3 regions of the Bacillus sp. N5-665 genome follow, and region 1 is predicted to be linked to each of the others. Evidence: riboswitches for the same ligand, from Rfam matches in the RefSeq annotation. Region 1 holds a riboswitch; each other region holds the start of a gene.
The links. Region 1 has a riboswitch for S-adenosylmethionine ahead of metI (cystathionine gamma-synthase/O-acetylhomoserine thiolyase). Riboswitches for the same ligand answer to the same signal wherever they lie in the genome.
Positions count from the first base shown of each region.

Region 2: it holds a riboswitch for S-adenosylmethionine, as region 1 does, so the genes downstream of both, MNO09_RS29155 (methionine ABC transporter ATP-binding protein) here and metI (cystathionine gamma-synthase/O-acetylhomoserine thiolyase) in region 1, are expected to answer to the same signal.
Region 3: it holds a riboswitch for S-adenosylmethionine, as region 1 does, so the genes downstream of both, MNO09_RS23840 (YezD family protein) here and metI (cystathionine gamma-synthase/O-acetylhomoserine thiolyase) in region 1, are expected to answer to the same signal.

Region 1 covers NZ_CP093325.1:1,177,341-1,182,294, reverse strand. The annotation lists gene MNO09_RS08500 (bifunctional homocysteine S-methyltransferase/methylenetetrahydrofolate reductase) at 1-1,232, opposite strand, end outside; SAM riboswitch class I at 1,303-1,412, opposite strand; SAM riboswitch class I at 1,616-1,725, shown strand; gene metI (cystathionine gamma-synthase/O-acetylhomoserine thiolyase) at 1,968-3,080, shown strand; gene metC (cystathionine beta-lyase) at 3,077-4,240, shown strand; gene MNO09_RS08485 (cysteine hydrolase family protein) at 4,402-4,914, shown strand.
Region 2 covers NZ_CP093325.1:5,183,970-5,188,923, forward strand. The annotation lists gene MNO09_RS29130 (ArsA family ATPase) at 1-250, shown strand, start outside; gene MNO09_RS29135 (DUF3926 domain-containing protein) at 243-434, shown strand; gene MNO09_RS29140 (HXXEE domain-containing protein) at 498-980, shown strand; gene MNO09_RS29145 (MetQ/NlpA family ABC transporter substrate-binding protein) at 1,151-2,005, opposite strand; gene MNO09_RS29150 (methionine ABC transporter permease) at 2,027-2,692, opposite strand; gene MNO09_RS29155 (methionine ABC transporter ATP-binding protein) at 2,682-3,701, opposite strand; SAM riboswitch class I at 3,825-3,930, opposite strand; gene MNO09_RS29160 (cysteine hydrolase family protein) at 4,171-4,734, shown strand.
Region 3 covers NZ_CP093325.1:4,147,402-4,152,355, forward strand. The annotation lists gene MNO09_RS23820 (nitrite/sulfite reductase) at 1-514, opposite strand, end outside; gene cysC (adenylyl-sulfate kinase) at 661-1,272, opposite strand; gene sat (sulfate adenylyltransferase) at 1,285-2,421, opposite strand; gene MNO09_RS23835 (phosphoadenylyl-sulfate reductase) at 2,460-3,164, opposite strand; gene MNO09_RS23840 (YezD family protein) at 3,251-3,394, opposite strand; SAM riboswitch class I at 3,467-3,575, opposite strand; gene lysA (diaminopimelate decarboxylase) at 3,692-4,954, opposite strand, start outside.

The DNA of each region.
Region 1 (4,954 bases):
GCTAACACTTCTTCCATACCTAACGCCGATAAGCCTAATAAATGAGACTGTAGTCCAATGACGTTATGATCTCTACACGTTAAATGCGTCAATACCGGAATATCGTGCTTCGTTAATAATGCCCCCATTGCCATATTCGAGATGCGAGGCGATGCTAATGAATTATCTGCTAGAGTAATAGCATCTGCACCAGCTCTTTTCAATGCTCTTGCTCCTTCAAAAAATCGCTGCGTATCTAATGTTTTCGGTGGATCTAATTCCACTACTACTGTCGTTTGTTTTTTTGCTTTCTCTGCTAATGTGACATGAGCTTTTGAACGTTTCTCGTGTGTATGAACTACTTTCGGTCTTTGAATCGTATCCTTTTCTATTACAGGTGTAACATTTGCAATTGCACGTTTCATACTTTCAATATGTTCTGGAGTCGTGCCACAACAACCACCTAATAACCGAATACCTTGCTCAATAAATTTCGGTGTCATCGCTTCGAAATAAGCTGGACTTCCCTCATATACGTAACGTCCCTCCACATAATTTGGGAGACCTGCATTCGGATATGCTGACAAGTACCCATTTTGCGGAATCGATATCATTTTAAAAGCTTCCGTCATGTGAAGTGGCCCTAGTTGACAGTTCAATCCAACAACATTTGCACCGTAATCTAAAAGCTGTTTTAATATTTCATTTACATCATTTCCATTTTGAGTTGTACCTGCCTCATGCAATGCTAATTGAGCTACAATTGGAATATTCGTTTGTTTTCGTAACACCTGAACAGCATGAAGTAATTCAAACTCATCATAGAAAGTCTCTAATAGCAGTCCATCAACCTGTTCTTCTAGTAATGCACTTGCCTGCTCAAGTAGCATAAATTCTCGCTCCATATCAGTTGTTGTAACAGCTCCGATATGTTTCATGCCACCAATTGTTCCTAAAATTGCATTTCTCTCTGTCACAGATGCTTTCGCCAATTTTACTGCCGCTCTATTAATTTCAGTAACTTGATTTTCTAAACCATACATACGTAATTTCGCTTCATTTGCTCCGTACGTATTTGTTTGAATTACATCAGCCCCAGCAGCTACATATTGCTTATGAATCGATATAATTAAATCCGGATCAGATATATTTAATTCTTCAAAACTACTTTGCAAGCCATGTGAATGTAATAACGTTCCAACCGCGCCATCACCTATTACAATTCCTTTTGATAATAAATCTAGTAATTTCACAAATCTCCCTCATTTCCATCAATATAAAAACCCCCTCTTCACTTTGAAGAGGGGGACATAATCAATCCTCCTCTTATCATGCAAAACATTCGTTTTGCAGGTATTAGCACCGTTTCAAACATTTTGTTTGAAGGTTGCCGGGTTTCACAGGGCCTTTCCCTCCACCGCTCTCAATAAGAGTTTGTCTTTATTATTTTATTTATGTAGCTAAAAGGAAATACGTTCCCCTTTTAACAATGTTTGTTAATTTTTTAATAAATTTAGCATGCACAAATGCAAAAGTCAATGACACTTGCGGAAAAATAAAAATTATTTAAAATAAAGTTGCAATTCAATTATCTTTTGTTGTAAAGTTAAAAACATAATAAAATTTCATACGAACATTCTTATCTAGAGAGGTAGAGGGACTGGCCCTATGACGCCTCAGCAACCATTAACATTTGTTAATAAGGTGCTAATTCCAGCAAATTGTGAAAGATTTGACAGATGAGAAGAAGACTCTATTCAAACCGAAAGCCTTCTTCTTTAGAAGGCTTTTTTTATTTTACCCCGCATTAACGGGCAGTAAGATTCCCAACTCAAAATTCAGCTAGAACAAAGAAGTTAGGTGGGAATCGACTGCCCGTAAAAGCCCGATTGGTGAGGACTGATAATCAGTGGGGAATGCCCCCCTCACTGATTAAAGTTTCACTTTACATTCACTTAATTGTTAATTTAAAAAGGAGGAATTTTCACATGTCAACTATTGAAACAAAACTAGCACAAATCGGAAACCGGAGCGAAACTACAACAGGAACTGTTAACCCACCTGTTTATTTTTCAACTGCTTATCGTCACGAAGGAATTGGTAACTCTACTGGCTTTGACTATTCACGAACTGGCAATCCAACTCGTGGTCTTTTAGAGCAGGCAATCGCAGACTTAGAATATGGTGAACAAGGTTATGCCTGTAGTTCAGGGATGGCAGCTGTTCTCCTCGTCCTCTCCCTATTCCGTTCTGGAGACGAACTTATTGTATCCGAAGATTTATACGGGGGCACTTATCGATTATTTTCTGAGCATGAAAAAAAGTGGAACGTTCGATGTAGATACGTAAATACACAATCTATTAAACAAATTGAGCAAGCTATCACAACTGAAACGAAGGCTATTTTCATAGAAACTCCAACTAATCCGTTAATGCAAGTTACCGATATTGCCGCTGTCGCAACCGTAGCCAAAAGACACGGACTACTTCTTATTGTAGACAACACATTCTATACGCCTTATATACAGCAGCCATTAACAGAAGGTGCCGACATTGTACTTCATAGCGCAACGAAATATTTAGGGGGACATAACGATGTCCTAAGCGGACTTGTCGTTGCAAGAGGAAAGGAACTTTGTGAGGAAATCGCTCATTATCATAATGCCTCTGGTGCGGTCTTAAGTCCATTTGACTCATGGCTATTAATTCGTGGTATGAAAACGTTAGCGCTTCGCATGAGACAACATGAAGAAAATGCAAAAGCAGTTGTTGCTTATTTAAATGATGAAGACGGGGTGACAGATGTATTTTATCCTGGAAGAGGCGGCATGATCTCATTTCGTCTGAAAGATGAAACATGGATTAATCCATTCTTACAATCTTTATCCTTAATTACATTTGCTGAAAGTCTTGGTGGTGTTGAAAGTTTAATGACGTATCCAGCAACGCAAACACATGCTGATATTCCTGAAGAAATCAGAACAGCAAACGGTGTATGTAATCGTCTTCTGCGATTTTCCGTTGGCATTGAAAATAGTAACGATTTAATTCAAGACTTAAAGCAAGCCATTAAACTTGTAAAAGAAGGTATAAGAATATGAGTTATTCTATAGATACACTCTTACTGCACAACCAATATAAACATGACTCGCAAACAGGAGCTGTTAACGTTCCCATCTATAATACATCAACATTCCACCAGTTTGATGTAGATACGTTCGGAAAATATGACTATAGTCGCTCTGGTAATCCAACTCGTGAAGCTCTTGAAGATATCATTGCTTTATTAGAAGGAGGAACAAAGGGGTTTGCCTTCGCATCAGGAATTGCAGCGATTTCTACTGCATTCCTCCTTCTTTCACAAGGCGATCACGTACTCATTTCAGAGGACGTATACGGAGGCACTTATCGAATTATAACTGAAGTGCTCTCCCGTTACGGTGTGTCACATACATTTGTTGATATGACCAATTTAGAAGAAATAAAGCAAAAAATTAAGCCAAATACAAAACTCTTTTATGTGGAAACACCCTCTAATCCACTTTTAAAAGTGACAGATATTCGTGCTGTTTCTAAACTTGCAAAATCTATTGACGCCCTTACTTTTGTTGATAATACATTTTTGACACCACTATTCCAGAAACCACTTGATCTTGGCGCCGATGTCGTTCTTCATAGTGCCACAAAATTCATTGCCGGTCATAGTGATGTTACTGCCGGATTAGCCGTTGTAAAAGATGCCGAACTCGCTCAAAAACTTGGATTTTTACAAAATGCATTTGGCGCTATTTTAGGTCCTCAAGATTGTTCTCTCGTACTTCGCGGTCTAAAAACATTGCATGTACGTCTTGAGCATTCAGCTGCAAACGCCAATAAAATTGCACATTATTTACAAGAGCACGCTAAAGTTAAAAATGTCTATTATCCTGGCTTACAAACACATCTTGGATTTGATATTCAACAATCTCAAGCTACATCAGCTGGAGCTGTCCTATCTTTCACTTTACAATCAGAAGACGCACTCCGCCAATTTTTATCAAAAGTAAAATTACCTGTCTTTGCAGTTAGTTTAGGAGCTGTCGAATCGATTCTTTCCTACCCAGCTAAAATGTCACATGCAGCACTGTCGCAAGAAGCTCGTGATGAAAGAGGGATTTCTAATTCATTACTTCGGTTATCCGTCGGCCTTGAAAATGTTGACGATTTAATATCCGATTTTGAAAATGCCCTTTCTTATGTAGAAGAACCTGTAAATGCATAGAACGAACAGAAGATATGAAATTAAGTTTTCATATCTTCTTTTTTATGCCGTTACGTATATTTTTTACTTTTCGTATAGTTCATAAAAAAACGAAAGAGCACCATCTATTTCTAAATAATGAATTAATTGATATATTAAGAAGTAAAAAAGGGGCAAAAATAATGGATACTTGTGCAGATGTTTTAATCGTTATCGATTTACAAAATGGAGTATGTTATAGCGAAGAGCATTTATTCGATTTACAAAATTTACTTACAAAAGTAAATAAAAGAATTTCTTCATACAGAAAATCAAATAAACCAATCATTTTTATTCAACATTGTGATGATGATTTAGTACCCGAAAAAGAACTTTGGGCTATTCATGCTGATCTAGATGTTCAGGAACAAGATTTTTTTGTAAGAAAAACACATGCCAATTCATTTTATAAAACAAACTTGAAAGAGATTTTAGAACAATTATCTGTACACCGTATTGAATTTTGTGGTGCCCAAACAGAGTACTGTATGGATGCTACGATTAAATTTTCCCATGGACTAGAATACGAAAACTTCATGGTACAGAAAGCAACCTCTACGTTAAATAATCCGTTTATGTCCGCAAAAGAGACAATTGATTTTTATGAGAACATATGGAACCGCAGATTTTTAAAGCTGATAAAAGATGAACTCTAGAATACATAACTACTTTCTTGGTAATTCTAAAATTTATCAG
Region 2 (4,954 bases), 1.5 Mb from region 1:
AGTGAAATTTAACGGTCGCACTCAATATGTAAAAAAAGATGGCGATGAATATATTTTTGTACTTTCCATTCCCTTCTCTAACAAAAGTGAACTTGCATTAAATCAAAAAGGTGATGAGCTTATCATTCGTGCTGGTTCTGTGAAACGGAACATCACATTACCAAAAACATTAACACACCTTTCTATTCAAGGAGCAAAATTCGAAGATGATGTACTAAACATTCGATTTGGAGGTGTAGTGCATGCGTGAGGAACTACTAAGGAAGGTAATTCGTACAAAAATAAAAGTCGGTATGAATATATTAGAAGAGTTACCTCCCCCAATCCAGCAATCAGCTAAGCAAATACTAAATATTTTGCAAGAGGAGCTATCTTCTTATGTTGCCGAACAACCACAACCTGAGAGTAATTTAAAAAGTATTGTAATTGAATAATCATATCCTTATAGAAGGCCTTTTCCTATAGGCTTTCTATCCCTTTATTGGAGCTGATGTAAATTGATAAAAACTTCTTCTGCAAGACACTTTACTACTCTTACAATCTGGCTAATTCCCTTTTTATTTTTCATTCATAACCTTGAAGAATCTTTCCAGATGCCACGATATCTTGCTAATCAATTTTCGATTACTTTTATAACTAGTCAACAATTTTTCATTGCGATTTCTGTATTAACTCTCTTTGTTTTACTTATCGTCTTTCTATATCAACTGAACTTCTTGTCTTCTATATACTGGATTATTTTTATACAAGGGGCTATCTTCTTCAACTCTGTTCAACATATTATTTTGTTTTTTATTTATCGTTCCTATAATCCTGGCGTAATATCAGCTGTTTTCATTGCTATTTTTTCTATTTTCTTTTTTTTATCCCAAAAATACTTAATTCATAAAAAGCAATTCGTAATTACACTTATTTTCAGCTTATTTTCTTACCCCATTATAATTTGGATTATCTTATTACTCGCTAGCTACTTTCAGTAATAAAAAAAGACCAGGAAAACTCCTGGTCCATCACTCTACTTAACAAACATTGGATTCTACGTTATACAGAATTGGAAGGTACAGAATTAGGGTTTTGTTTGTTAAGTAGATTATATGTTGAACGAGCTAACAGCGGAGGGGTTCCTACTGTTAATCGTTAAACCCGATAATTATTTTACGATTTTTTCAAGCTCCTCAAGTGAAAGATCTACTGAAATGGAACCATCATTTGTTTCTTTCTTAATTGCATCTGTTACTTCTTTTGAATGATATAGTTCAATTACTTTTTTCAGTGTTGGATCATCTTTATCTTTTGTACGAGCTGCGAAAATATTAATATATGGCTTCGCATTTTCATTCTTTGGATCTTCTAAGAAAATTGGATCCTTCGCTGGATCTAATCCAGCTTGACCAGCAACACCGTTATTAATAACTGAAGCTGCAACATCTTTTAATACACGAGGTGTTTGCTGTGCGATAACCGGTGTAATTTTTAACTTCTTCGGATTTTCAGCAATGCCGCTTGGATCTCCGAATAAGCCAAAGTCTTTCTTAAGCTTTAATAATCCAGCTGCATCAAGAAGTTTTAATGCACGAGCTTGGTTCGTTGGATCATTTGGAATCGCAATTTCTGAACCATCTGGAATTTCATTTGCCTTCTTATATTTTTCAGAGTATAAGCCCATTGGTGCAATTTGCGTTGTACCAACAGCTGTAATATCTAACTTATGCTCTTTTTTAAATTGCTCTAAGAAAGCAACGTGCTGGAATGAGTTTAGTTCAATATCTCCATCAGCTAACGCTTTATTTGGCGTTGTGTAATCAGAGAACTCAACCAGTTTAATTTTAATTCCCTCTTTTTCAGCTTTTTTCTTTAAAATTTCCCAAGCGTCTCCATCTGTTCCGGTTACGCCAACGCGAACTACTTTCTCTTTTGCTCCTGCCCCCGTGTCTCCACTTGAGCAGCCGCTTAACGCTGAAATTCCTACAATCGCTGATAATGCAAATGCTAAAATTTTCTTCATTTTCTTTTCCCCTCTTCCTTTTTATGTTCTGCGTAAAAAGACTTTCGCAAAGTAGTTTCCTAAATTTTGAGCTACCTGTACAAGAATAATAAGTAAAACGACCGTTACGAACATAACTGATGTATCAAAACGTTGATAACCATATGTCATCGCTAAGTCACCAAGACCGCCACCACCGACAAGCCCAGCAACTGCAGAAAATTCAATTAAACCAACTGTCATAAACGTAACACCTAAAATCAATGGCGCTAACGCTTCTGGCACAAGGATTTCAAAAACAATTCTAATTGGTGAAGCCCCCATCGCTTGAGCTGCTTCAATGACTCCCTTTGGAACTGAAACAAGGTTTGTTTCAACCATTCTAGCAATACCGATTGATGCAACTAACGTCATCGGAAAGATTGCTGCTGCTGTTCCAATCGTCGTTCCGATAACACTTCTTGTTAGTGGGCTTAAAGCTACTAAGAAGATAATGAATGGAACCGGACGAATTGTGTTAATAATGATATTAAGAATAGAAAAGACCCATTTATTTTCTAAAAAGTTCCCTTTTCTCGTTACATATAATAGTAAACCTAGAGGTATACCAAGAATTGTAGCAAATATAAGGGTTACAATTACCATTAAGAGGGTATCCCCCGTCGCATCTACTATGCGGGGCCAAAATATACTCCAATCAACTCGCATGAGCTTCTACCTCCTTCAGCTGCACTTGTAGTCGTAGATGTTGTAATGCTTTTTGAATTTCTTTCTGCTCACCTTGCAGTTCTACAAGTAGATTTCCAAATAGCACATTTTGAAGTTCAATAATATTTCCGTACAGTACGTTTACATCGACGTTATAGTTTTTCGCGATATATGATAGTACCGGCTGCCCTGTCTCTTCACCAGTAAATGTTAAGCGATAAATTTGTCCACCATTTTGAATTTTCCCTAGAACACTTTCCGGTAAATGATCATTAATAATGGAGCGTACAAAGTTTTGAGTTGTCTTTGTTTTTGGTTGTGTGAAAACGTCAAACAGTTTTCCTTCTTCAATAACCTTTCCCTTCTCCATTACAGCTACACGGTGACAAATTTCTTTCACAACATGCATTTCATGTGTAATGAGTAGAATCGTTACATTGTATTCTCGATTTACTTTCTTTAATAAGTTCAGAATCTCTGTCGTTGTTTCTGGATCTAAAGCTGATGTTGCCTCATCACATATAAGAATGTCTGGCGATGTTGCAAGTGCTCTAGCAATGCCAACACGTTGCTTTTGACCACCTGATAGTTGCTCTGGATAATAGTTTGCTTTATCTTCTAATCCTACAAACTTCAGCAGTTCATTTACTCTTTCTTTTATCTCATTCTTTGGTACTTTCGCTAACTTTAATGGGTATGCAATATTCCCAAACACTGTTCTTGAATTAAATAAATTAAAACTTTGAAAAATCATCCCGATTCTTTGTCTTAGCTTTCGTAATTCTTTCGTCGATAGTGATGTAATATCTTTATCATCTATTGAAATCGTTCCTGCCGTTGGTTTCTCTAACATATTTACTAGGCGTAATAACGTACTCTTTCCAGCGCCACTAAAACCGATGATACCGAAAATTTCGCCCTTCTCAACTGATAACGTTACATCCTCCACCGCATGAACAGATTGCCCACCTGATTCATATACTTTACTTACATTGTTAAAAGAAATCATTTTCTTCCCTCCTATATGCTGTAAAAACTTGAAGTAGAGCTTTCGAGGTAAAATAAAAAGTGCTCTCCTTCTTATCAACCGTAAAGATAAGAAGGAGAGCACTTATATGTACTCGTTCACATCTTCTCATCTTCCAAGCCTTTCATAGGCTTGCTGGAGTTAGCACGGTATTAAAAAACCCGTTGCTGAGGTATCGTAGGGCCAGTCCCTCCACCTCTCTGGATAAGAATGTATCGATTTAATTGTCGTTTAATTAATTCTCATTATAGAACTCAGAATAATAAGAGTCAATACATTTTTTAGAAAAATATTAATTATCCCTCTATTAAAATTTTCAAATAAAAAATCACATACAATAATGATTTTTAAAGTTATGTTAAATTCTCCTCCTTCATATTTTTTAAAAGGAGAATCCTTTCTATAAATTGAATACCATTATTTGAATATGAAATCGGAGGAAGATAAATATATGAAAACAGCTCTTTTACTCGTTGATATTCAAAATGATTATTTTCCACATGGAAAGATGGAATTGCGTAATCCAGTAGAAGCAAGCCAATATGCTAGTCAGCTGCTACAACTCTTTAGAACGAAAAACGAACCTATTTTTCATATCCAACATGTAGCAATAAAAGATGACGCTACTTTTTTCCTACCCAATACAGAAGGTGTACATATTCATGAAAGCGTACGTCCACTTAGAGAAGAAACCGTTATACTCAAACATTATCCAAATAGTTTTCGCGAAACTGATCTTCTAGAACAATTACAACGTTTAGACATTGAGCACGTCATCATATGCGGGATGATGACTCATATGTGTATTGATGCTACCGTAAGGGCTGCTTTTGATTTCGGCTTTCCATGTACCGTTATACATGATGCTTGTGCTACAAAAGATCTTTCTTTTAAGAATGCTACTATACCGGCCGTTTATATTCATAACACAATTTTGGCTAGTTTAAATGGAGTATATGCAACTGTAATGAGTACAGAGGAGTTTTTGGCTACAAAAAAACACTCCCTTCAGTGAGCAAAACCGAAAAGAGTGTTTCTTGTCAAACCATAGATTTTCTTTCAAATTGTATTATACAGGAAATTCTTAAAATGAATACTAAAAAATATGACTAATAAGTCAACTTTTCTCGTTGTTTTGTTTCTATTTACATGTTTATCCCGATATTAATAGGGTTTAGCTAGTTCTAAGTACCGAATAGTAATATATGGTACTTAGAACTGGTTTCTCCTATCAA
Region 3 (4,954 bases), 2.5 Mb from region 1:
CATTATGTTGGAAATAGTCATATACCTCTTTCACAATACCAGTTGTATCAAACAGTTCATTTGCATCAATGCCAGCAAGTGGATTCCCTGTAATATTACGCGTTATATCACCACAAGCCCCAGCTGAAGATAACCCAACTCTTGCTAATCTTTTAAAAATATCTGGAATTTGATGAATTTCTAACCAATGAAACTGAATCGCCTGTCTTGTCGTAATATCTATTACGTCACGCCCATAATCTTCAGCGATAGAAGCAAGCACTTCTGCCTGCGCGTTCGTAATAATCCCTGATGGAATATTTACACGCATCATAAAATAACCAGCTTCTTTGGGACGTTGTAAATACAACCCTGCCCATTTGAATGCGTCCCACTCTTCTTTCGGAATAGATTCGAATCCATTCTCCGCATAGTAAGGAATATCATTAAAAATTTCCAATCCATCTTTTTTTAATTTATTTTTCTCAGTCTGATTTAATTTTTCATTGTTAGCCCATACTTTTTCATAACTCATTTTTTAATCCCCCTATATAAAGTGAAACTTTAATCAGTGGGAAGTGTTCATCCCCCACTGATTATTAGTTGAACCAATCGGGCATTTACGGGCAGTTCATCTCCCACCTAACTTCTTTGCCCTAGCCAAATTTCGAGATGGGAGTTTTACTGCCCGGCAAATAGCGGGGTAAAACCACGCTCTTGTAAGTACTTCACGATTTGTTCTGCACATTCTTCAATAGAATACTTGTGCGTTTCTACAATTAACTCTGCCTTCTCTGGCTCTTCATACGGTGAATCAACACCAGTAAACTCTTTAATATCACCCTGTCTTGCCTTTTTGTATAACCCTTTTGGATCACGTTTTTCACACTCTTCAATTGGACATTTTACAAACACTTCTATAAACTCATCTGCCGCTAATAGATCTCTAACTTGTTTTCGGTCTACTCGAAACGGTGAAATAAACGCTGTAAGAACAACAGTACCTTGATCTACAAATAGCTTCGCCACTTCACCAATCCGTCTTATATTTTCCATACGATCACTTTCAGAAAAACCTAAGTCTTTATTTAAACCGTGGCGTACATTATCTCCATCTAGTACATAGTTTCCAATATTCTTTTCAAATAGTTTACGAGCAACCGCGTTCGCCACCGTAGATTTACCTGAAGCTGATAGACCAGTAAACCAAACTACAAAACTATGATGCCCATTTCTTACTCTTCTCTCATCTTTTGAAACAGATGCTGTATGCCAAGTAATATTCGTATCCATGTCATTCTCTCCCTATTCGGTTACTACTTCTTTTTTCAAACCTTTAATTAGCACTTCCACTACTTCTTTACGACTAAATGTACTCGGCGGAACCTCACCGTTTCTTAATAGTTCTCTTACTTTCGTACCTGATAAAATGACATGATCCTCTTTTCCGTGTGGGCATGTTTTCGTCGAAGCCATCGCTTCACATTTCGTGCAGTAAAAACTATGTTCAAAAAATAACGGTGTAATCCCTAACTCTTCCACTGTAAAGTTTGTAAAAATTTCTTGTGCTTCATAAGTCCCGTAATAATCTCCTACTCCTGCATGATCGCGCCCTACGATAAAGTGAGTGCATCCAAAATTCTTTCTGACTAATGCATGGAATATCGCTTCCCTCGGTCCTGCGTAACGCATTGCTGCAGGAAATACACCTAAAAAGACACGATCTTTCGGATAATAGTTTTGAAGTAATACTTCATAGCTTTCCATCCTTACATCAGCAGGAATATCGTCCGACTTCGTTTCCCCAACGAGCGGATTTAAAAAGAGACCATCTACAATTTCCAGGGCAGATTTTTGAATGTATTCATGGGCACGATGTACCGGATTTCTCGTTTGAAATCCAACCACTGTTTTCCAACCACGCTTTTTAAATTCTTCTCTCGTTTCAATTGGATCTAAATGATAAGAAGGAAACGGATTATTTTCAAAGCGTTTTGTAAGAATAATAGCTCCCCCGACATAAAAGTTCGGTCGTTCATATAATTTTTTCACTCCTGGATGAGCCTCATCCGTCGTTTTATACACAAGTAACGCTTCTTTTTCCTTGTCAGGCACAAAAATATCTTCTATTTGAATGACACCATATACATTTTCAGCGTTAACAAGTTTTACTTCCTCTCCAGCTTTCAGACTCTCTGCTACTTCTTCTGTTACTGGTAATGTAATCGGTATACTCCATACACTCCCGTTTGCTAAGCGAAGCGTTTCTACGACCGAATCATAATCTTTCTTTCCTAAAAAACCAGTAAGTGGGCTATATCCCCCTGTCGCTAATAGCTCTAAATCACTTAACGCAATGTTGTCTAGTTCAATTTCTTTTTCGATTTGCGATACGTCGTAAGTCTCCTCTATACGGTTTACTAATTCGTTTCTTATACTCATTTTCTATACCCTCTCTTAGCTTTATTTTCAAATTCATCTTATTGGTAATGAAGACCACATTCTGTTTTCACTTTTCCAGACCACCTACCATCTCTCGAATCTCCACCCTCACCTACAGGTAACGTACACTTCTCACAACCAATACTTGGATATCCAACATCATGCAGCGGATTATACGGCAAGCTATGTTTGTATACATATCGCCACACTTCTTTCCACGTCCAATGAATGAGTGGACAAACTTTAATCGATTGAAAACGATGATCTTGATTTATAAACTTTGTATGCTTACGTGTTTCTGATTGTTCCCTCCTTAAGCCCGAAATCCACGCTTTTTCCGCTGCTAATGATTTTTCTAACGGTAAAATTTTTCTAATTTTACAACAAAGGTTCGGATTACTTTCCCATAATTTCTCACCATGCAACTTCGCTTGTTCATCAAGTGCAAGTTCCGGCTGTTTTTCTATAATATTTAATGAAGGAAATCGTTCCCGCACTTTTTGAATTAATTCATACGTTTCTCGAAAATGAACATTTGTATCTAAAAATACAACTTTAGCAGATGGATTTACTTGGTTTATAAGATGCAGTAATACCATCCCTTCCACTCCGAAGCTACATGCATATACAATTTCACTTTTATATTCTTTATAAGCCCAACTTAATACTGATAGCGCGCCTTTCGTTTCATCTTCTTCTGAAAATGGAACATTATTTTCTTCCCACGTTTCATACGTCAACATGTTTTTTCCCCCTGTAAAAGCAAAAAGACGGTTTTAACCTAATATAATAGGTTAAAACCGCCTCTAGTTTTTCTAGTCAGCGCTTTTTACTTTAAACGTACCTTTTCACTTTTCTCTAATTGAATGACTTTCCCATCTTGCACAACAATTGTAATTGAACCATATTTCATATCAGCAAGCATCGCTTGAATTTTCTCAGATACTTCCTCAAAATGTTCCCGTACACTCACGCGAACAGCCCCCCTTTTTATTCATAAAAAAAATCTTTCCCATTTCGAAAAGACTGTTCGGTAATATATTTTACCTTATCTTTCAAAATGGATTCCATTTTGCTGGATTTAGCACCTTGCTTTCTATAAGCAGGTTGCCGAGCTTCTTCGGGCCAGTTCCCTCCGCTTCTCTTGATAAGCTTTGTATTTGTATTTTATCACAATTCTGATTTTTTTCAATCCTAGTTTTCCGATATATTTTAATTATTTTATTTTACAAAAAAGGAATTGCCCATCCGAACAACTCCTTTTCTCTATTTAAACAAGTTCTTTAATACGTATGCGATCGTTCCCAATAATATTTTCATATGTTTCGCGTTCTACAACAATTTGTGATGTGCCGCCTTTCGCGAAGACGACAGCTGGTCTACGAATCCGATTATAATTATTCGCCATCGAGTACCCGTATGCCCCTGTACAAGAAATTGCTAGTAAATCGGCAGAAGCAACTTTCGGTAGAGTAATATCCCAAATTAACATATCTCCACTCTCACAGCACTTCCCAGCAATCGAAACAAGTTCCTCATTCTCATCATTCCCTCGATTTGCTAACATCGCTTCATAACGAGCGTTATATAAAGCAGGTCTTAAATTATCAGTCATCCCACCATCCACTGATACATATTTCCGAATACCAGGAATGTCTTTCACAGATCCGACTGTATAAATTGTCGTTCCAGCATCACCTACAATACTACGGCCTGGTTCAACCCATATTTCTGGCAAGGGATAATTACATACTGTAAATTGTTCCCTCACTGCACTTGTTACAGCTCGCACATATGTCTCAAGAGTTAATGGCGTATCTGACTCTGTGTAGCGTATTCCGAATCCTCCGCCTACATTTAATACTTTTACTACATAGTTCGCGCGTTCTCTCACCTGTTCTAAAAATTGATGAAGAACTTCAATCGCTCGAACAAATCCAGCCGTTTCAAATATTTGCGATCCGATATGTGAATGAATTCCTAACACATTATAATTTGATTTTTGTAAAGCAAGCTCAATTGCTTGCATCGCTTGACCATTTGAAACTCCAAACCCAAATTTCGAATCATCTTGACCTGTTGTAATATATTCATGTGTGTGCGCCTCTACTCCAGGCGTTACACGGATTAATATGTTCACAAATTGCCCATGTTGCACTGCTAAATCATGCAAAATTTCTAATTCTAAGAAATTATCTACGACAAAACAACCAATATTTGCCTGCAGAGCCATCACGATTTCTTCTTCTGTTTTATTATTGCCGTGAAAATGAATACGAGATGCTGGAAATCCCGCTTGAAGCGCAGTATATAATTCCCCACCAGAAACAACATCTAATGACATATTCTCTTCACGAGCTACTCGGCACATCTCCATGCACAAGAACGCCTTGCTTGCATATGCTACTTGATAAGAGAAACCACTTTCTTTAAACGCACGATGAAACGCGCGGCACTTTCCTCGAATAGACTCTTCATCGTATACATAAAGTGGTGTTCCGTATTGTTTTGCTAGCTGCGTCGTATCGCACCC